Regions from separate parts of the Streptacidiphilus sp. BW17 genome, predicted to be linked through region 1. Evidence: riboswitches for the same ligand, from Rfam matches in the RefSeq annotation. Region 1 holds a riboswitch; the other holds the start of a gene.
The links. A riboswitch is a leader RNA that binds a small molecule or an ion and turns the genes downstream of it on or off. The one in region 1 is predicted to bind magnesium.
Positions count from the first base shown of each region.

Region 1 (10,562 bases):
CCCGAAGACGTGCGCGCGTTCCCAGCCCAGGGCGTCCATCACCGCGATGCCGTCGTCGGTCATGTCCTCGGAGGTGTAGGCGTCGCCGCGCCTGCCGAACAGTGCCTTGAACGGATTGGTGGTCTCGGTCGGCGGCATCCGGGTCGACTCGCCCGCGTCGCGCTGGTCGTAGCGGACCACGTCGAACCCCGCGTCGGCGAAGGCCTGGCAGAGCCCGGCGGGCCACCAGAACCGTGCGGTGGCCAAGCCCATGATCAGCAGCAGCGGCTCGCCGCCTTCGGAGCCCCGGAGCCGGTCGTAGGCGATGTCGACCTGCCGACCGTGCGCGCGGTTGTGGGCGTACCGGGTGGGCGTCCAGACGGGCGCGCCGGCCTGGATGGTGCTCTCGGACATGGGGAACGTCCCTTCTCCGTCGGTCTCAGGCGACGGAATCTGCGATCGTCGTTCGCAGTTCATGATGCAAGATACTGCACACAGCGTTCGCAGAAAAGTGTGCAGGTCGGAGAGCATGACGACCCGGCCCGAGCATGCGTGCGACACGGACGGGTGATTCCCGACGGATCCACGGGCGCGTCCGGTGCGCGGCGCGGAGAATGGGCGATGTCCCAGCAGGACACGCAGGACACGCTGGACGTGCACGACATGCTCCGCCCGCAGGACCGGCAGGAAGGGGCCCGCCATGGCAACCGATCTCCGCCTCGCCCAGAATCCGGACGCCGACGCGCTGCTCAGCCGCAGCCCGCTGGCGGCGCTGATCGGCATGCTGTTGGACCAGCAGGTGCCCATGGAGTGGGCCTTCTCCGGCCCCCACACCCTGCTGGAGCGACTCGGCGGTGGCGACCTCGACGCCCACCGGATCGCCGACTACGATCCGGAGGCCTTCGCCGCGCTCTGCTCGGAGAAGCCGGCGGTCCACCGCTACCCGGGCTCGATGGCCAAGCGCATCCAGCAGTTGTGCGCGTACCTGGACGAGCACTACGACGGCGACGCCGAGACGCTGTGGCGGGACGCGGCCACCGGCCCGGAGCTGCTGGCGCGACTGGAGGAGCTACCGGGGTTCGGCAGACAGAAGGCGCAGATCTTCCTGGCCCTGCTCGGCAAGCAGCTCGGCGTGCAGCCCGAGGGCTGGCGCGAGGCTGCGGGCGCGTACGGCGAGAAGAACAGCTTCCGCTCCGTGGCGGACATCACCGGACCCGCCTCACTGGTGAAGGTCCGGGCGTTCAAGCAGGAGGCCAAGGCCGCCAAGGCAAGCGGGGCAAGTGGGGCAAGTGGGGCAGGTGGGGCGGCAAAGAAGTGACGGTGCGACGGGACAGCCCGTCGCACCGCCGACTCTCCGCACCCTGGTACGTGCGGCTGCCTACCTCAGCGGCCCGCGAACGGCTCGAAGAGCAGGCCCTTGGAGGCGATGCCCGGGGCGAACGCGGTGACCTTGCCGGTGGTCAGGTTCAGCCTGCTCAGCGAGTTGGCGGAGGTGAAGTCCTGGCCGCGGCCGAAGTTTCCGGTGATCTCCACGATCGCGTTGGTGTTGCCGTCGACGGCGAAGATCGCGCCCTCGTCGCCGATCGCGAAGGCCGTGTCGTCGACCTGGGCGTTCAGGTGCAGGACTCGCACGCGCTGCGTCGGCCGGGCGTGCCGGTTCGCCTTGACGGTGTCGACGAAGATCAGCTCGCTGTCACCCTGGCTGTCGAGCAGCATCGAGCCGCCCACGCCCGGGACGTAGAACGGGACGTTCTCCAGCGAGTCCGGGTCGGACAGGTTGAGCGTCTCCGCCTTGCCCGTGAGCAGGTTGACGGCGTGCCCGTTGTCGGCCAGGGCGGAGGTCCACTTGGCGGTCCCGCCCGCCAGGTTGAGCCGGTAGAGCGCCGGGCCCTGGAAGACCGTGCCGTTGGGCGTGGTCGGGGAGGGGTTGGAGGCGGAGGTGTAGAGCCGGCCGTCGTGCTCGAGCACGGCGTCCGTGCCGCCGCCGTGGGGCAGCGTCTTGACGCCGTAGCCGTAGTGCGCGACCTGGTGGCCGGGGCGGGCCTGCGGGGTGATGGTGTAGAGGCTGGAGTTGCCGTCCTCGTTCACGGTGGCGACGACGCGGCGGCGGGTCGGATCAGCGCCGAGGCCGTCGACCTTGCCGACGACGGACCACTCGGCGACGACCTTGCCGCGCTGGTTGAACTCGACGACGGTGCTGTTCTTGTTGCCGGAGGGCGACGGCTCGCCCATGGTGCCGACACCGTTCTGGTAGCCGACGAAGATGTCGTCGCCGAGCTGCGCGATGTCGTCGGCGCCGCTCAGACCCTTGGGGGCGGCGGCGAAGACCTTGGCGTGGTAACCCGCCGGCACGCTGATCGGCGCGGGCTTGCTGGCGGACTTGGCGGCGGGCGTCGTGGTGGCCGCACCGGCCGTGCCGACGACGGTGGCGGCGAGGGCGGCGGCAACGGCGGCGGCGCCGACCAGAGCAAGACGAGAGGTCACGGTAGAGCCACTTCTCTCGGTGAATGACAGGGAGACCGCAGGCCTGCCGATTCCGGCGGCGCACACGGCTCACGTGGGACACCCCGTTGTCCCACCCCTTGGTGACGGTGCAGCAAGCACACGGCGACATCCGGATGGCGCCTGGATTGCCCGCACGCGTGCGGAGGGCAGCGTGGGCGAGCCGTCTGCACCGGCCCGCACGGCACCTGCCCGGTCCGGGCTCGGTCCGGGCCTCCGTCCGGGCTCGGTGGCCGAGACCTGTCCGCGACCTGGGGTCAGTACCCTGGTTGCCGGGAGAGTCCGCTTTCCCTCACCGGTTCCCCAGTTCCCCCATCCGTACCCGTGGACCTGCACAGGGAGGCAGCGTGCCCCGCAGCACGAGCGGCGACGCAGGCCACCACGACCGCCGCGGCACCGCCGACGACGGGCCGGGTGCGGAGGAACTGAACGAAGCGGCCACCGCCTTCGGGCTGTTGGCCTCCCCGATGCGGCTGCAGATCATGTGGCTGCTGATCGCGGCGGAGAGCGATGTCGGCGGGCTGGCGGAACGGCTCGACGCGTCGATGCCCGCGGTCAGCCAGCACCTCGCCAAGCTCAAGCTGGCCGGGATGGTGCGCTCGCGCCGCGAAGGACGGCGGCAGGTCTACCTGGTGGACGACCCGGTGCTGGTCGACGTGGTCCGGCTGGTGCTGAGCCGCCGCACGGCAACCGAAAGCCGTCCCTCACTGGCCCGTCGCATCATCGGCGGCTGAGAACCGCTTCAGGCTTCAGCGCGCCGACCAGGCCGGGTGGGCGCGCAGCCAACGGCGGGTGGCCAGCAGCAACGCCGCATAGCCGACCAACACCGCGCCGAGCAGCGGGTAGAAGCCGAGCGGCAGCACGCCGAGGCCCAGCGCCGCGCCGAACGGCGTCGCCGGAAGCAGCAGACCGACGACCGCCAGGCCTCCGTTGGCGAGCCGAACCGGCCAGGTCGCCCGGGGGCGACCCTGCGCGCCGCCCGGAACCCGCAGCAGATGGACCGTCAGCGCCTGGGTGATCAGGTTCTCGGTGAACCAGCCCGAGTGGAACAGCAGTTCCTCGTGTGCGCCGGTCCGGCCGTGCGCGGTGGCCAACAGGACCGCGAAGGTCGCCAGGTCGGCGAGCGCGTTGACCACGCCGACGAGCAACGCGTACCGGGCCAGCGCCCCCCGCCTGAGCGGCCGTGGACGCTGCACGCCCCTGCCCGCGGGCTTGTCCGCGCGACCGCCCGGGCCCGCCGCGAGTGGCTGGTCGAAGGCGAGCGCGAGCTGCGCGGCGTCGAAGCAGAGGTTCTGCGTCAGCACCTGGGCGGGCAGCATCGGCAGGAACGGCACCAGCGCGCCGGCGGCCAGCATCGCCAGCACGTTGCCGAGGTTGGAAGCAAGGGTGATCCGCAGGTAGTTGCCGACGTTGGCGAGCGCCGTGCGGGCGGAGCGGACCGCGTCGCCGAGGACGGTGAGTCCCGGCGCGGCGAGGACCAGGTCGGCGCTGCTGCGCGGGCCCTCGTCCAGCGCGCCGGGAGAGCCGATCCCGACGTCCGCGGCGCGCAGCGCGGGCAGATCGTTGAGGCCGTCGCCGAGGAAGCCGACCACATGCCCGTTGGCGCGCAGAGCGGAGACGATACGCGCCTTCTGAGCAGGGGCGGCGAGCGCGAAGACGACCGTCGACTCCACCGCCCGGCGCAGATCGGCGTCGTCAAGGGCGTCGACGTCCGGTCCCAGCAGCGGGGCGCCGGGGTCGAGGCCGACATCCCGGCAGGCCTGGACGGCGGCCCCGGCCCGGTCCCCGGTGACGATCTTCACGGCGATGCCCTCGGCGGTGAGCTCGGTGAGTGCGGCGGCTGCGCTCGGGTCCGGCTCGTCGGCCAGCGCCACCAGGCCCAGCAACGTCAAGCCGTCCAGGTCCGCGACAGCCGGAGCGGCGGGTCGACGTCCGGCCCCGGCCCGAGGCCGCGTCCCGGATACGGCGACGGCGAGCACCCGCAGGCCCTCACCGGCCAGGCGGTCGGCCAGTTCCAGCACACCGGCCCGCCGGTCGTCGTCCAACTCGACGGCGGCGGCGAGCAGTTCCGGCGGGCCGGTCGAGTGCTGGTGCCGGCCCGCGACCAACCGCAGGCCGCCGGTCCGACGTTCGGCGGGGTCGGCCCGCTCCGCGGGGTCGCCGTGGTCAGCATGGTCAGCGCGCTCTGCGGGGTCGGCCGACGGCGGGACGGCACCGGCCCGGACGCGCCCGCAGCGGGCGAGGATCTCCTCGACGGCCCCCTTGGCCACCAGGGCCTGCGCGGCCTGCGCCCCCGACAGCGTGAGCCCCGGCCCGGCCTGGGCGGCGACCACGACCGTCGCGACGCGTCGACCCGGATCGAACGGCAGGGCCGCGACACCCACCAGGCCTGCCGCGAAGTCCTCGTCCGGCCCGAGGCCGCCGGGCCCACCGAGACCGTCGAGACCGTCGAGCACCGACCCGGACGCGCTCGCTGCCGAACCCGAGCCCGCCTCGGCAGCGGCCAGCAACGCGTCGTCGACGGCGTCGAGTTCGGGCGGGTCGCCGAGCTCGGCGCAGATCAAGCTGTTGACGGCCGCCCAGCGCAGAACCTCCGGATCCGGACGGCCCGTCGCGTCCACGGCGGAGCGGAGGGTGAGCCGGTCCCGGGTCAGGGTGCCGGTCTTGTCGATGCAGACGACATCCAGCGCGCCGAGGTCGTGGACGGCGGTCAGCCGTCGGGCGAAGACGCGGCCCCTGGGACCGCGACGCAGCACGGCCGCCTGACGGGCCAGTGCGGCGGTCACTACCAGCAGCAGCATTTCGGGCGTCAACCCGACACCGACGGCCGCCGCATACGGCAAGGCCTCCCAGCGGTGGCCGTCCACCAGCGCGCCGACGAGCAGACCGGCCGCACCCGAGACCAGGGCGAGCCGGAGCAGCAGCCCGGACACCTCCCGCGCGGTCCCGTCGAACGCGGTCCGCCGCTCCCCTGCGGGCGCTCCCGCGCCCGACCCGGGCCGGCGGTCCGAACCTGCACACGCCCGGACCTTCGCGCGTGCCCCGGCGCTCGACGCCGCATTCGCTCCGGCGCTCGGCGCCCGATTGGCTCCGGCGAGGAAGGTGTCCGCGCCGGTCGCCAGGACGACGCCCACGCCGGTGCCGTGCGCCACCACGCTGCCGCGCAGGCAGAGCCGGGCGTTGTCCGGCGAGACCCGGCCGGTACGCACCGCGCCGCCACGGCCTGCGGCACGCTTGGGCACCGGCTGGCTGACGCCGGTCAGCAGCGCCTGATCGACCGTCAGCCCCTCCGCACGCAGCAACAGCAGATCTGCGGGGACCCGGTCCCCGGGAACCAGCCGCACCACGTCACCGGGGACGAACTGGTCGAACGGCAACTCCCGTTCGACCGATGACCCAGACCGTGACCCCGACCGTGACGCCGGTGACGGCGCCGGCCGACGGCGCAGCACCGTCGCCGTGCTGCCCACGTCGACGAATCGCCGCAGCGCGGCGGTCTCGCGCTCCGCCCGCAACTCGCCCACCAGGCGCAGCGCACAGCCCGCGGTGATCAGCAGCAGCAGGACCGCGGTGCTGGTGAAGGCCCCGGAGACGGCCGTCGCTCCGGCCAGGAGACAGAGGGTCATCGTGTAGGGGTCACGGAGCAGCAGCGCGACCCGCCGGGTACGGGTCGGACGCGGCGGCAGCGGCAGGGTGTTCTCGCCGTGCGCGGCGAGCCACAGTTCGGCGGTCTCCTCGGGCAGCCCCCTCCGGCTCGTCCCGAGCGCCCGCAGCACCTGAAGATCCGTCAGTTCGCTCAGTGCGCTCACCTCGCGGGGATCCACGCGCCGGGCGGACGGGGCCGAGGCAGCCAGGGGAACCTGGTCAGCGGAAAGGGCGGGAGCACCGTCCTTGCGGCGGTCCCGGCGTGCCCGCAGATCAGTCGGACCGGTCAGCGCTGCCTCCCCATCTCCACTTCGGCACCAGCGTAAACGCGCAGCCCGTAAGCATTTGACAGTGCCCTTACGCAAGGGCCATCATATGAATGTTCATTCATGAGACACCTCGTTCGGTGAGGCGTCTCCACGGACACAGGCCACTGATCCCAACCGTCGAGAGACGCTCCGGATCAGGACACCTCCTCCCGACCTAAGGGTTGAGGCCAAGTGGCTGCGCAGGCGGACCTGTCCCAGAACAGGCCTCGCGCTACGCCGTGGAGTGCCAAAGCTCTGACGAGTTGGGGTGTGCCGGACACGGCTGATGCCGTATTGGTCCGGGTTCGGTGTGCCCCCTGCCGCTGCGACGCGCGACGCGTCACGACCGGAGGGAGGCGAGAAGCAGTGGACTGCAGTCCGAGTAGCCCGGGCCATAAACGGCCCCACATCCGCTTGACCTCGTCTTCTTTCGGCATGCGGTAACCACCTGCTGATCCTTGATCCTTCTGCGCGCGCGGACGCTCGCAGGGTGGATGGATGCTGCATGCCCTCCGATCGGCCTTCACGGCCACAGGGAGGGACCATCATGACCACCACGATCGACCCGAAGGTCCAGGGCGACGCCGCCCGCACCACCGCGGTGCTGGACGACGCGCACCTCGGCGACATCCGCGGCGCGCTCGGCACCATCAAGCTGGACGACCACGGCGACCGCCGCGGCCTGTCCGCCAAGCTCAAGACGCTGCTCGCGATCGTCGGCCCCGGCCTGATCGTGATGGTCGGCGACAACGACGCCGGCGCCTTCGCCACCTACGGCCAGGCGGGCCAGAACTACGGCACCCACCTGCTGTGGACGCTGCTGCTGCTGGTCCCGGTCCTCTACGTGAACCAGGAGATGGTGCTCCGCCTCGGCGCGGTCACCGGCGTCGGCCACGCCCGGCTCATCCTGGAGCGGTTCGGCAAGTTCTGGGGCGCGTTCAGCGTCATCGACCTGTTCATCCTCAACGCGCTGACGCTGGTCACCGAGTTCATCGGGATCACCCTGGCCGCCGGCTACCTGGGGCTGCCCAAGGCCGCCGCCGTGGTGCTCGCCGCCGCGATCATCGTCGCCTCCGCGTTCACCGGGTCGTTCCAGCGCTTCGAGCGGATCGCGATCGCGCTCTGTGCCGGATCGCTGCTGCTGGTCCCGATCTACTTCATGGTTCACCCGAAGACCTCGCAGATGGCGCAGGACTTCGTGGTCCCGAACCTGCCGGGCGGCCAGGGCCAGCTGGCCACCGTGATGCTGCTGATCATCGGCATCGTCGGCACCACCGTCGCCCCGTGGCAGCTCTTCTTCCAGCAGAGCTACGTCATCGACAAGCGGATCACCCCCCGCTTCATGAAGTACGAGAAGGCCGACCTCTGGATCGGCATCGTGATCGTGGTCATCGGTGGTGCGGCGCTGATGGGCGCCACCGCCGCCGCCTTCGCGGGCACCAAGGGCTTCGGCAACTTCACCGACACTGCGGGCCTGGCCTCCGGCATCGCCGCCCACGCGGGCAAGGTCGCCGGTGTCCTCTTCGCCGTCGCGCTGCTGGACGCCTCGATCATCGGCGCCTTCGCGGTCTCGCTCTCCACGGCCTACGCCATCGGTGACGTCTTCGGCATCAAGCACTCGCTCCACCGCGGCGTCAAGGGTGCCAAGGGCTTCTACGCCGTCTACGCCGGCCTCGTCGCCCTGGCCGCCGGCATCGTGCTGATCCCCGGCTCGCCGCTGGGACTCCTCACCGAGGGCGTGCAGACCCTCGCGGGCGTGCTGCTGCCCTCCGCCACGGTCTTCCTGCTGCTGCTCTGCAACGACAAGCAGGTGCTCGGCCCGTGGGTGAACGGCCCGAAGACCAACGCCTTCACCTCCGCCGTGATCGGCATCCTGGTCACCCTGTCGATCATCCTGACCGCGTCGGTGCTCTTCCCGAACATCACCGCGGGCGCGATCCTCGACATCATGGCCGTCTGCGGCGTGGTGGGCGTCCTGGCCGCCGGGTACGCGCTGACCAAGCGCCGCACCGCGACCAAGGAAGACCCCATCGACCGCACGGGCCGCGACGACTGGCGGATGGCTCCGCTGGAGACGCTGACCCGGCCGGTCATGGCCACCGGCCGCAAGATCGGCATGAGCGCGCTCCGCAGCTACCTGCTGGTCGCGATGATCCTGGTGATCGTCAAGATCGTCGAGGTCGCCCTCGGCCACTGAGCCGAGCAGTTCCACACACCGCACGAGCCCGGTCCGGCCCCTCGGGGTCGGACCGGGCTCGCGTGCTGTTCCCGGGGCGAACTTCCGGGGCGGAGTTCCGGGCGAAGTTCCCGTCCGAGAATGACCGAGAACGAGCGGTTGTCAGTCCGAGAAGCGTCCGGCGATCCACTCCGCACCACGGCGGGCGGCGACGAGCCGACGGTTGCGGCGGGTACGCGGCTGCGGCAGCCGCAGCGGCGAGGTCGGGCTCACGGGCGATTCGGAGGAGCGAGGGAGGGCGCGCTGCGCCTGGGCCGCCTCGGCAGCGAGGCGGGCACCGGCCTGGCCGAGCTCGGCCAGCAGCCGCTGCCGACGTCCCGTGCCCCTGGCCCGGAGCCAGGCGGTCCACAGCCCCTCGATCTCACCGACCACAGCGGCCAACCGCAGCTGCGACCGGCCGTTCTCACGCGACTCCCCCGACTGCACCTGAGAGTGCTTCCTCTCTCCCTGCACACAGATAAGCCAGTTGCTTATGTGCGCAAGTATAGAAAACACATCCGCTGATGCACCTTCAAAGCCGCTTCGGCCAAGGGCAGTCGGGACCGAGGGGGTGCCAGGCTACTCGTGCAGCTGTGGCGACGGCGTGCCGAGCAGATGGTGGAACCACCGGCCGGTGGGACGCACACGAGCCAACGCACATAATCTTTTCATTCACCGCCTAGGATGGCGTGAACCCGGGGGAATTGACCGACAAATCGGGCGAAAGAGAGCAACGTGAGGCGAGCCGGCGAGGCAAAAACCCTCCCCGACTACCGCGACTACCGCGCGGACTCGGGCCGCATCGCACGACTGCCCGTGCGACGGCACAACGCGCTGCTCGCGGGGTGGACGGTGCTCTGGTTCGTCCTGGTCGTGCACAGTGGCGGGGTGTCCTGGCACTACCTGCGCCAGGGCGAACAGCTGCTCTTCGGCAGCGATCCCGGCGGCGGGCTCTCCCTCTACGCCAACCACCCCGAGCTGCAGATCGGACCGTTCAGCCTGCTGGTGGCGCGGATCTTCGCGCCGTTCCCGCCCGCCACCGGCGAGTTGTTCGCCGAGGGGACGATGGCCGGACTGGGCCTGGTGATGGTGATCCTCGTCGGGCGGACCGCCGCCCAGCACTACCTCGGGACCGGCACCAACCACCGCCGTCTGCAACAGCGGATACTCATCGCCGGACTGGCCTTCATCCCGATGTGGATCGAGGTCACCGTCCGGTTCGCCCATCTCGACGACGCGCTGGCGCTGTTCTGCTCCACCCTGGCCGTCCACGCCCTGGCCCGCGGCCGGACCTGGGCGGTCGCCGTCTTCCTGGCACTGGCCGTCGACGCCAAGCCGTGGGCGCTGCCGTTCGCGGTGCTGCTGATGGCACTGCCGTCCGGCCGACGGCGCGGCCCCCTCCTCCTCTTCTGCGTCCTGGTCGCCGCCGCCTGGCTGCCGTTCTACCTGGGCAATCTGGACACCATGGCCGCGGCCAAGTTCGCGATTCCCAACCAGCCCGCGTCCTCGCTGCGCTGGCTCGGTGTCAGTGCGCCGTCCACGCCGTCGTGGGACCGGCCGGCCCAGTTCGCGCTCGGGGGACTGCTGGGGGCGCTCGCGGTGTGGCGGGGCCGCTGGCCGGCGGTGATCCTGGTCGGCGCGAACGCGCGCATCCTGCTGGACCCGAGCACCTACACGTACTACAGCGCCTCGGTGCTGCTCGGCACGCTGATCTGGGACGCCGTCGGACAGCGGCGACTGGTGCCGTGGTGGAGCTGGATCGCCCTGCTCTCCCTCTACGGCGGTGCCCTGTTCATCCCCGACGCGCCGACGCGCGGGCTGGTCCGGCTGGCGTTCGTGGTGGTCTCCGTCGCCTATGTGCTGCTGTGGCCGTCGAGGAACAACCGCACCCGCAAGCGCCGTCGCGTGGCGGA
Region 1 is NZ_JBGCCR010000001.1:20,823-31,384, forward strand. Features, by position in the region: gene ABH940_RS00100 (alpha/beta fold hydrolase) at 1-393, opposite strand, end outside; gene ABH940_RS00105 (HhH-GPD-type base excision DNA repair protein) at 680-1,297, shown strand; gene ABH940_RS00110 (hypothetical protein) at 1,363-2,463, opposite strand; gene ABH940_RS00115 (ArsR/SmtB family transcription factor) at 2,907-3,215, shown strand; gene ABH940_RS00120 (HAD-IC family P-type ATPase) at 3,231-6,290, opposite strand; M-box (ykoK) riboswitch at 6,518-6,709, shown strand; gene ABH940_RS00125 (NRAMP family divalent metal transporter) at 6,982-8,631, shown strand; gene ABH940_RS00130 (hypothetical protein) at 8,773-9,096, opposite strand; gene ABH940_RS00135 (hypothetical protein) at 9,460-10,562, shown strand, end outside.

Region 2 (10,562 bases), on a different contig from region 1:
CGCAGGTTCAGGTCCATGACCTTGTCCCAGCCGCTGACCGGGAACTCGTCCAGCGGCGCGCCCCAGGTCGCGCCCGCGTTGTTGACCAGGATGTGCAGCCGCTCCTCGCGGGAGGCGAGCTCCTCGGCGAGGCGGCGGCACTCGTCCGCCTGCGCCAGGTCGGCCGGGAGCGCCACGGCCTCGCCGTACTGGGCGAGTTCCTTGACCGCGGCCTCGCAGGCCTCCGCCTTGCGCGAGCTGACGTAGACCTTCGCGCCCGCCTGGACCAGTCCGCGCGCGATCATCAGGCCGATGCCCCGGGTACCTCCGGTGACCAGGGCGGTCTTTCCGGCGACGGAGAAGAGATCGTTCACGGCGGGCTCCGAAAGTCTCTGGGGCAACGGGGACTGCTGCGGCGTGGGTGCGGGCGTGCGGGTGGGCGTGGGCGTGGGGTGATCTTGCGCGGCCCCAACCTAGAGGGTCTCGGCGCGGTGTGCCAGGTGCGCCCGGGACCACGCCCCCGAGCCCGGTTTGAGCGCGTCCCCCGGGCGCAGAATCCCAGGGGAGGGTGTAGGGAAGGGAGGCGGCGGCCATGAACGGTTCCGTGCCCCTGGGCAGGCTCTTCGGGATCCCGCTGCGGGTCCACTGGAGCGCGCCGCTGCTCGTCGTCCTGCTGACCTTCGGCCTGGCCGGGAACGTCCTCCCCGCCTGGGTGCCGGGACGCTCCTCCGGCGTCTACCTGCTCGGCGGCCTGGTCGGGGCGCTGCTGCTGATCGCCAGCCTGGTGCTGCACGAGGTCGCCCACGGCGTGGTCGCCCGACGGGCCGGGACGCGGGTCGACGACATGACCGTCTGGGGCCTCGGCGGCGTGACCCGGATCGGACGGTTGCACGGCCCCGGCCGGGAGCTGCTGGTCGCGCTCGCCGGCCCGGTGGTCAGCCTGCTCCTCGCGGCGGCCACCTGGGGCGCGGGGCTGCTGGCCCTGAACGTCCTGGACTGGGACGTCCCGGCGGCGGTGCTGATCTGGACCGGTGTCGTCAACCTGCTGGTCGCCGTCTTCAACCTGCTGCCCGGTGCCCCGCTGGACGGCGGCCGGGTGCTGCAGGCGGCACTCTGGTGGCGCGGCGGTGACCGGGACCGGGCCGAGCGGCAGGCCGGTCGGTGTGGTCAAGTGCTGGGCGCGGCACTGGTGCTGGGCGGCTGGATCGTGCTGCTGCGCACCGCGACCGGCTCGGCGGGCGTGTGGCTGCTGCTGGTAGGGGCGTTTCTCATGGTGGCCGCCTCGGCCGAGGTCCGGCACGCGGCGCTGGCGGCGTCCGCGCGTGGCGTCCGGGTCGGCGAGGCGATGACCACGCCCGCGTTCACCCGCCCCGACTGGTCCACGGTCGACCGCGTCTTCGAGGAGAGCACCACCTGGCGCAGCCTCGGTGCGGTCCCAGTCGTGGACCTGAACGGTTATCCGAGCGGTGTGGTCCGCTGGCGCACGCTGCTCGGCATCCCGCCGGGTCGGCGCGGTGACGTGCGGCTGCGGGACGTCGCGGTCCCGGTCTCGACCTGGGCGACGGCGGCGACCCAGGACGATCTGCTGGACGCGCTCGACGACAGCCGCGGACGGCTTCCGCTGCTCGTCCTGGACGGCGGCCTCCTGGTCGGCACCGTCACCACGCTCGACCTGGCCCGGCTGGTCCGGGGCGGACGGTTCGTCCCCGGGACGCAGACCTGAGCGGCCTGCTGGTTACAGCTGGAAGTGCATGGACATCCGGCAGTGGCCGGTGAGGGCGAACACCTCGTCCTCTTCGTCATCTGTGCCGCTCACCGTGCCGCTCACCGGGCCGACGACGGGCTGCGTGGCGGTCTGTGAGGCGGTCTGCACGAAGGAGGTCCCGGCCCGCGCGTCGGCGGCGGGGAATGCTGGGTACGCCGGGGTCGCCAGGTTGCCGAGGGCCGACAGGCTGTCGCGGGTGTCGTCGAGGACCATCACTGGATGAGTCATGGCACCAGTTCACCCCCGTCCGGGCCCGCGTGGGGCGGTCCTTGACGCGTTCCGAGCGCTACGGCGGCAGACCCTGATGCGGCCTTGGCGCGGCCCGGCGGGCCAAGCGGCGAGCCCGGCGTGTGCCACTCGGACGGGTGACGGCGGGAACGGTTTTCATCTCACACCCATTCGGGCTACGATGAAAACCGTTTCCAAGTTAACCTGAAGACGTCGCCGCACCGCCGTCCCAGCCCAGGGGGTCCCTCATCATGCCCGCGCCCGCCACCTTCCGCCGTCGTACCACCAAGCTGGCGCTGGGTGCAGGAGCGGTCGCGCTGGTGGCCTCGGTCAGCGCCTGCGCGACCACCGCACCCGCCGGGACCAACGCGGGGTCCTCGGGCGCCTCCGGCGGCAAGGTGATCCAGGTCGCCGCGGCCGAGAACTTCTGGGGCAGCATCGCCACCCAGCTCGGCGGCTCGCACGTGCATGTGACCAGCATCATCACCAACCCGAACACGGACCCGCACTCCTACGAGCCCACCGCCTCCGACGCCCGCACCGTCACCACGGCGCAGCTGGCCATCGTCAACGGCATCGGCTACGACGCGTGGGCGGACAAGCTGCTGGCCACCAACCCGGGCACGGGCCGCGCGGAGCTCAACGTCGGCGACCTCGTCGGGATCAAGCCGGGCGGCAACCCGCACCGCTGGTACTCGCCGGACAACGTCAAGCAGGTCATCGCCGCGATCACCGACGAGTACAAGAAGCTCGACCCGGCCGACGCCGCCTACTTCGACGCGCAGCAGCAGACCTTCGAGACGCAGACCCTCGCCCAGTACAACCAGCTGATCGCGCAGATCAAGCAGAAGTACGCGGGCACGCCGATCGGGGCGTCCGAGTCGATCGTCACGCCGCTCGCCGAGGGCCTCGGGCTGAAGATGATGACGCCGGAGACCTTCCTGGACGCGATGAGCGAGGGCACCGACCCGACCGCCGCGGACAAGGCGCTGATCGACCAGCAGATCAAGAACAAGCAGATCAAGGTCTACGTCTACAACAGCCAGAACTCGACCCCGGATGTGGTCGCGCAGGTCAACCTGGCCAAGTCCGAGGGCATTCCGGTCGCCCAGGTGACCGAGACCCTGGCCCCTGCGAACGACACGTTCCAGCAGTGGCAGGTCGCCGAGCTCCAGGGCCTGGAGCAGGCTCTCCACCAGGCCACCGGGAAGTGACGCCATGAATCCTCCCCCCGTGAGCGCACCCGCTGACGCAGCACCGGCCGAAGCACCGGCCGTCGAGAAGGCCACCCCGACGCCCACCGAAGCCGCGGCGCCCGTCGTCGGCCTCAGGGGCGCCGCCGTGCGCGTGGGCGGGCGGACGCTGTGGTCCGGCGTCGACCTCGAGGTGCAGGCGGGCGAGTTCGTCGCCGTCCTCGGGCCCAACGGCGTCGGCAAGTCCACGCTGGTCAAGGTGCTGCTCGGCGTCGTGCCCGCCGCCGAGGGCGAGATACGCGTGCTCGGCCGTCGGCCCGGCGAGGCGGGCAGCCGCGTCGGCTACCTGCCGCAGCGCCGCAGCTTCGACCCGAGCCTGCGGATCCGTGGCGTCGACATCGTCCGGATGGGCCTGGACGGCGACCGCTGGGGCATACCCCTGCCCTGGGCGCGCAACCGGCATGCCGCGCGCGAGCGGGTCCGTGAGGTGATCGAGCTGGTCGGCGCGAGCGCGTACGCGCACCGCCCGATCGGGCAGTGCTCCGGCGGTGAGCAGCAGCGGCTGCTGATCGCGCAGGCCCTCGTCCGCAAGCCCGAAGTGCTGCTGCTGGACGAGCCGTTGGACAGCCTGGACCTTCCCAACCAGAGCGCCGTCGCCGCGCTGATCGGCCGGATCTGCCACCAGGAGCAGGTCGCCGTGGTCATGGTCGCGCACGACGTCAACCCGATCCTGCACCACCTGGACCGGGTCGTGTACATCGCCGAGGGCGGCGCCGTCAGCGGCCGGCCCACCGAGGTGATCACCTCCGAGACGCTGACCCGCCTCTACCGCACCCCGGTCGAGGTCCTCTCCACCCAGGACGGCCGCCTCGTCGTCGTCGGACAGCCCGAGGGCACCGGCGCACACGCCGGAGTGCACGGAGCACGGGCAGACGCGAGCGCCGGAGCACCCGCCGGAGCGGGTGGCTGAGATGGGATCCGCTCCTCCGTTCTCCTGGAACCTGCTCTACGACTTCCAGGTCATGTGGTCGTACCCGTTCATGCTCAACGCCTTCCGCGCGGGTGCGATCGTCGCCGTCGTCGCGGGCGTCGTCGGCTGGTACGTCGTGCTGCGGCGGCAGACCTTCGCCGCGCACACCCTGTCCGTCGTCGCCTTTCCCGGCGCGGCGTTCGCGACGCTGGCCGGATTCGCGCTCAGCCTCGGCTACTTCGGCTTCTGCATCGCCGCCGCGCTGGTGCTGGCCATGCTCCGACGCAACCGCGGGGGTCAGCCCGGCGACTCGGAGGAGTCGGCGGCGACCGGCACCGTCCAAGCCTTCCTGCTGGCCTGCGGATACCTCTTCATGGCGCTCTACAAGGGCCTGTTGGAGGGCCCGCAGGCGTTGCTCTTCGGCAACTTCACCGGCATCACCACCGGTCAGGTGACGACGCTGGCCGTCGCCGGCGTCGTGGTGCTGGGCGTGCTCGCGGTGATCGGCCGCCCGCTGCTCTTCGCCTCCGTCGACCCGCAGGTCGCCGCCGCGCGCGGGGTGCCGGTGCGGGCGCTGTCGGTGGCGTTCCTGGTGCTGCTCGGTGCCGCGACCGCCGAGGCCGCGCAGATCACCGGCGCGTTGCTGGTCTTCGCGCTGATGGTGTTGCCCGCCGCGACGGCCCAGGTGCTCACCGCCCGGCCGGGGTTGAGCCTGCTGCTCACCGTCGTCATCGGCTTCGGCGTGACCTGGCTGGGTCTGTTCGCGGGCTGGTACTGGAACTACCCGCTCGGCTTCTTCGTCACCACGTTCGCGTTCGCGCTCTTCCTGCTCGCCCACGGCGTGCGGGCGTTGGCCGCGGCCGCCGAGCGGCGACGCGCGGTCCCGACCCTGGCAGGTGCGGCATGACGGCCCCGACCATGTCCCTCGCGGTCTCCGCGTGGACCCAGCCGTTCTTCCAGCACGCGCTGCTGGCGGGCACGTTCATCGCACTGGCGGCGGGGCTGGTCGGCTTCTTCCTGGTGCTGCGCGCTCAGGTCTTCACCGGGGACGCGCTGAGCCATGTCGCCTTCACCGGCGCGATGGCCGCACTCGCCGCCGGATACGACCTGCGGCTCGGCCTCTTCGTCGCCTGCGTCCTGGTCGGTCTGCTGCTCGGCGGTATCGGCCGCCGCGGCAAGGCGGACGACGTGGTGATCGGCAGCGCCTTCGCCTGGATCCTGGGCCTCGGCTCGTTCTTCCTCACCCTCTACACCACCTCGGCCAGCGGCATGGGGAACGGCGGCGCGGGCACCTCGGTGCTCTTCGGCTCGATCTTCGGCCTGGACGGCGGCCAGACGACGGTCGCGGTCGTGATCGCGCTCGTGGTGACGGCGCTGGTACTGCTGATCGCCCGGCCGCTGCTCTTCGCGACGCTGGATGAGAACGTCGCCGCCGCGCGTGGAGTCCCGGTCAAGGCGCTGGGGTTGGGCTTCCTGGCCCTGGTCGGCCTGACGGCCGGCGAGGCGACCCAGGCCGTCGGTTCGCTGCTGCTGCTCGGCCTGCTGGCCGCCCCCGCGGGCGCGGCGCTGCGGATGACGCAGCGGCCCTTCGTCGGCCTTGCGCTGGCGGGCGGTCTGGCGGTCGCGGAGATGTGGGCCGGTCTGGCCGCCGCCGCGTGGATCCCGCAGTGCCCGCCCAGCTTCGGCATCATGGCGGCGGCGACCCTCGTCTACGCCGCGACCTACCTGCCCCGCCCGGCCGGTCGGGGCGCGCGGACGGCTGAGGCAGCCGCGTAGCGAACGCGCAGGTCAGATCCAGCCGAGAGCGACCAGCGCGCCGATCACCAGCAGCGTGACCGCCGTCAGCATGTTGGCGCGCTTGTCGATCCACGGTGCCGTCAGCAGCCGCGCCCCGAGCGCGGCGGCGACGGTCAGGCCGACGATGGTGCCGACGGTCACCAGAGTGAAGACCAGCAGCGAGCCGATCGCCGCCGTCGCCCCCAGCGCTCCTGCGGCCAGGAAGACCGGAAGGATCGTCAGATCCGGCGAGGCGGCAGCCCCGAAGGGGATCAGCAGCCCGGCCAGCCCGCGCGGGCTGCGCTGTGGGTGGCTGTGCTCGTGTTCCGCTTTCGGTCGGTCCAGAACCGCCGTGGTGCCGACGGCGTGGGTGTGGCGGCCGTCGTGGTCGTGTTCGTGGTCGGGGGCGTGCCCGTGGTCGTGCGTGTGTCCGTGTCCGCGTCCGTGACCCTGGCTGTGCCCGCCGTCGCCGTCGTGGCTGTGGCCGTGGCCCTTGCCCAGCAGGTCCAGGACGAGGAAGACCGCGCCCGTCACCAGCAGCACGCCCCCGACGACGAGGTCGGTGTGGCGGGCGACCGTCGTGCGGAACTGGAGCCCGACGACCACCAGCACCGCGCCGAGCAGCAGCGAGACGAGGACGTGCGTCAGCGCGGCGGCGAGCGACAGCCGGACGACTCGCCCGGTGCGGTAGCGCCTCGTGCGGGAGAGGACGGCGAGCGGCAGCCAGTGGTCCGGCATGACGGCGTGGCCGAAGCCGACGCCACCGGCCGCGAGCAGCAGGGCAGGAAGCGTGTTCACAGGACCACGGTACACACTCATCTTCGCATCCGTGAAGATGAGAAGACAGATGCCCGAGCCTTCTACCTGCAACAACGTCGCAGTTGCGCCGCCGCGGCTACGGCGCGGGGTCGTACTTGTACCCCACGCCGCGCACGGTGGCCAGCATCCACCGGTACGGATCGCCCAGTTTCCGGCGCAGCCGGGCGACATGGACGTCGACGGTCCGGCCGTCGCCGACGTCCGGCTGCTCCCAGACGAGTTCCAGCAGCTGGGTGCGCGAGAAGACCAGCTCCGCGTTGACGACCAGATGGGCCAGCAGGTCGAACTCACGCCGGGTCAGGTCCAGGGGCCGCCCGCCGGCGGCGGCCCGGCGGCGCCGCCCGTCGACCTCGATGCGTGGCGGGACCGCCACCGGGACCGGTGGCCTGCGGCCGGCCGAAGGCAGGCGGGTCGGCGGGATGGCAGCGGACAGCTCGCGGTGCTGGTGTGCGCGCTGATAGGTGACCGTCACGGGGGGTCCTTCCGGGTAGGTGATGGGCTCAGCGGCGTGCGACGGCGTTGCGCGGGCCGCGTGGGCCGTGGCGCTCCGCTCGGGCGCAGATCGCGCGGGCGGCGGAGAGCGGCAGGTCGAGGTGGGGCGCGAGCCACTCCGGGCGGTGGCCCTGGGCGGCCAGGATGTACGCGGCGTGGACCCGCGCGTCGTAGGCCACCTCGGCGGAGGTGGTCGCGGCGAAGTCGTGCGGGTCGAGCAGGTAGACGCGCTCGACGCCGTCGTGGAGGGCGAGGCGCAGTGTCCCGTACGCGGTCGAAGGCTCGGCGGCGGTGGTATGCAGCGCGGTGACGGTGGCCTGGGCGAGCGACGCCTCGGCGGACACGGCGGGAGGCCCTGATGTGCCGGAGTCGGCCGAGCGCGCCGCGCACTACGTCGTGCAGTACGTCGTGCGGGCGACGGCCGGACGTCTGCGGGGTGGTGTGCGGGCTGGTGTGCGGGGTGTGCGGGCGAAAGGACATCACGGTCATGACGAAGAGGCTCCTTCTGGGCAGGCGTGCCCGCGCCACGACGCCGTCGACGGCGTGGCGGACGGCGCGGGCGTGCGGTCAGCGGTGAACGCGGGCCGGACCAGGCTCGGCGGGATGGCCGGGCAGGGGTCGGCCCGGACATGGACTCGGACTGTCGTCCATGACTTCGCCTCCTTCCGGCCGTGGTGCGCGTGGCACCGATGCGACGCGGCAAGGAGCGGACCGGCTGTGAGAGACCGCGACAGGACGCGGTAGCCGGAACACCCCAACTCGTCAGAGCTTTGGCACTCCACGGCGTGATCCCAAGTGCGCTGACTGGGAAGCCACTTGGCCTCAACCCTTAGGTCGGGAGGAGGTGTCCTGATCCGGAGCGTCTCTCGACGGGTGGGATCAGTGGCCTGTGTCCGTGAAGACGCCTCACCGAACGAGGTGCCCTCTTCGTTTCAACGCCCTCAGCATAGATCAGTGATTCGGTGGTGAAGCAAGTTCCCGGATTCTTTGACGTGTTGTTGTCGCCGTTGTCCGGTGACTTCTGTGGCTGACGGGAATTCATTCCTCCGTCCACCTGCGACCGATGTGCAACTGCCGGAGCGGCTGATTGTTACGTGCCGGGTTGACTTTCCCCCGCGTGGGTCGGTTCACTTCTCCTGCGACACCTCGTTCGGTGAGGCGTCTGCACGGATACAGGCCACTGACCCGACGACGTCGAGAGACGCCCAGGGTCAGGACACCTCTTCCCGGCTTAAGGGTTGAGGCCAAGTGGCTTCCCGCCCGACCGATGGGCGGGACACGCCGTGCAGTGCCGAAGCTCTTACGTGGGAGGTGTCGGTGTTCCGCACGGGAGTGCGCTGACCTGGGGAGGTGGGGCCTGATGAAACCTGGCAGTAGTCCGCATCCGCGCTCGACCGGTCCCGCAGCAGGCGGTTCCTGACACACGGGTACGCACACGCATGGCCTGATCCGGTGATTTCGCCGTTCCGGCCACGGGTGTGAATTTGTGCTGCCCGCATTCGGTCCGAGGAATTTCCCGATCCTTCCGCCAGGTCCGCTTTTCGTCTGCCCACGTGACGGGGGGGGAGACGTCCCGCCGACGTGCCGACGTCTGGAGTTCCCCAGCAGGACGGCTCCGACCACGCATACTCGGCCCGACCACGCAAACGAACCACCTAACACGAGCCACCGAACACGAACCACCGAAGGAGTCCGGGCTGTGCAGTCCCTGACCACCGCCGAATTCCTGATCCGTCTCGGCACCGGCGTCGGCTGCGGCGCACTGATCGGCGTCGAACGACAGTGGCGCGCCCGGATGGCCGGGCTGCGCACCAACGCGCTGGTCGCCACCGGCGCGACGCTGTTCGTCCTCTACAGCGTCGCGGCCGGGGACACCAGCAGCCCCACCCGCGTCGCGTCCTACGTCGTGTCCGGCATCGGCTTCCTCGGCGGTGGCGTGATCCTGCGCGACAGCGGCGGCGTGCGCGGGCTCAACACCGCTGCCACGCTGTGGTGCTCGGCGGCCGTCGGAGTGCTGGCGGCGTCCGGGCGGCTCCAGTTGGCGCTGGTCGGGACGTTCGCCGTACTCGCCGTCCACCTGGTGCTCCGCCCGGCCGGGCGGCTGCTGGACCGGGCGCCTTCGGCCGGGTCCGACCCGGACACCAGCAGCCGGGTGACCGTGCACCTGCGCTGCAGCCGTCGCAACGAGTCGCACATCCGCGCCCTGCTGTTGCAGGCACTCACCGGCGCCGGTCTCACTCCCGCCGGGCTGCGTGCCACCCGGGAGGGCGAGGACGTGGCCAGCCTCCGCGCGACCGTCACCGTCGAGGGGGATGCGGGCAAGGCGCTGGAGCCGGCCGTCACCCGGCTTTCCCTGGAACCGGGCGTGCTGGACCTGCACTGGCATCTGGAGGAGGAGGCCAACGGCGAGTCCGCCCTCGCCTGACGACCGCTCAGCCCGCACGCCCCTGCCCACACCCCGGCCACCGAGAGGCGGTGCCACCGTGCCGATCCCACGACGCCGGATCAACGGCGAAGTCGCCGCCGCAGCCCGGTTGCTGACACGAGGTGGGTGAGCGAAAGCCTTCAGGTCAGTCCGTGGCCGAGCCCGAACCGGTCTGACCCTCCGTCGGCTGCGTCCCGTCGGCCTCGGCCTGTCCGGCCTGTCCGGCCTGTCCGGCCTGTCCCGCCGTCGCGGCCTGCCGCATGGCGGCCGGAGCCAGCGGGCGCAGCGCGTGGTAGCCGAAGAGGACCACGATCGTGCCCAGGGCGATGCCACCGAGCGAGAAGCTGCTGCTGATCTTCATAGTGACGCCGCCCGCGCCGATGATGATCCCGGCCGCGCAGGGGATCAGGTTGATTGGGTTGGTCAGGTCCACCTTGTTGCGGATCCAGATCTGCGCGCCGAGCAGCCGATCATGCCGTAGAGGACGACCGTGATGCCGCCCAGCACCCCGCCGGGGATCGCCGTGATGATCGCGCCGAACTTCGGGCAGAGGCCGAACAGCAAGGCGAAGACCGCCGCGCACCAGTAGGCGGCCGTGGAGTAGACGCGGGTGGCCGCCATCACGCCGATGTTCTCGGCGTAGGTGGTGGTGGCCCCGCCGCCGACCGCCGTGGAGAGGACCGTCGCGATGCCGTCAGCGGCGATCGCGTCGCCCATCCTGTCGTCCAGGTCCGCGCCGGTCATCTCGCTGACCGCCTTGACGTGACCGGTGTTCTCCGCGATCAGCGCGATGACGACCGGCAGCGCGACCACGATCGCCGACCCGCTGAACGTCGGTCCGTGGAAGTGCGGCAGGCCGACCCAGCGGGCGTGGCCGACGCCGGAGAGGTTGAGCCGCCAGTGGTCGGTGACCTT
Region 2 is NZ_JBGCCR010000005.1:262,521-273,082, reverse strand. Features, by position in the region: gene ABH940_RS08925 (SDR family oxidoreductase) at 1-353, opposite strand, end outside; gene ABH940_RS08920 (site-2 protease family protein) at 572-1,702, shown strand; gene ABH940_RS08915 (hypothetical protein) at 1,715-1,972, opposite strand; gene ABH940_RS08910 (metal ABC transporter solute-binding protein, Zn/Mn family) at 2,224-3,186, shown strand; gene ABH940_RS08905 (metal ABC transporter ATP-binding protein) at 3,206-4,135, shown strand; gene ABH940_RS08900 (metal ABC transporter permease) at 4,137-5,042, shown strand; gene ABH940_RS08895 (metal ABC transporter permease) at 5,039-5,911, shown strand; gene ABH940_RS08890 (hypothetical protein) at 5,924-6,709, opposite strand; gene ABH940_RS08885 (helix-turn-helix domain-containing protein) at 6,807-7,202, opposite strand; gene ABH940_RS08880 (hypothetical protein) at 7,231-7,566, opposite strand; M-box (ykoK) riboswitch at 7,969-8,147, opposite strand; M-box (ykoK) riboswitch at 8,361-8,540, shown strand; gene ABH940_RS08875 (MgtC/SapB family protein) at 8,922-9,647, shown strand; partial or broken gene ABH940_RS08870 (uracil-xanthine permease family protein) at 9,793-10,562, opposite strand, start outside.
Region 2: another riboswitch for magnesium. It lies ahead of ABH940_RS08880 (hypothetical protein); the one in region 1 lies ahead of ABH940_RS00125 (NRAMP family divalent metal transporter).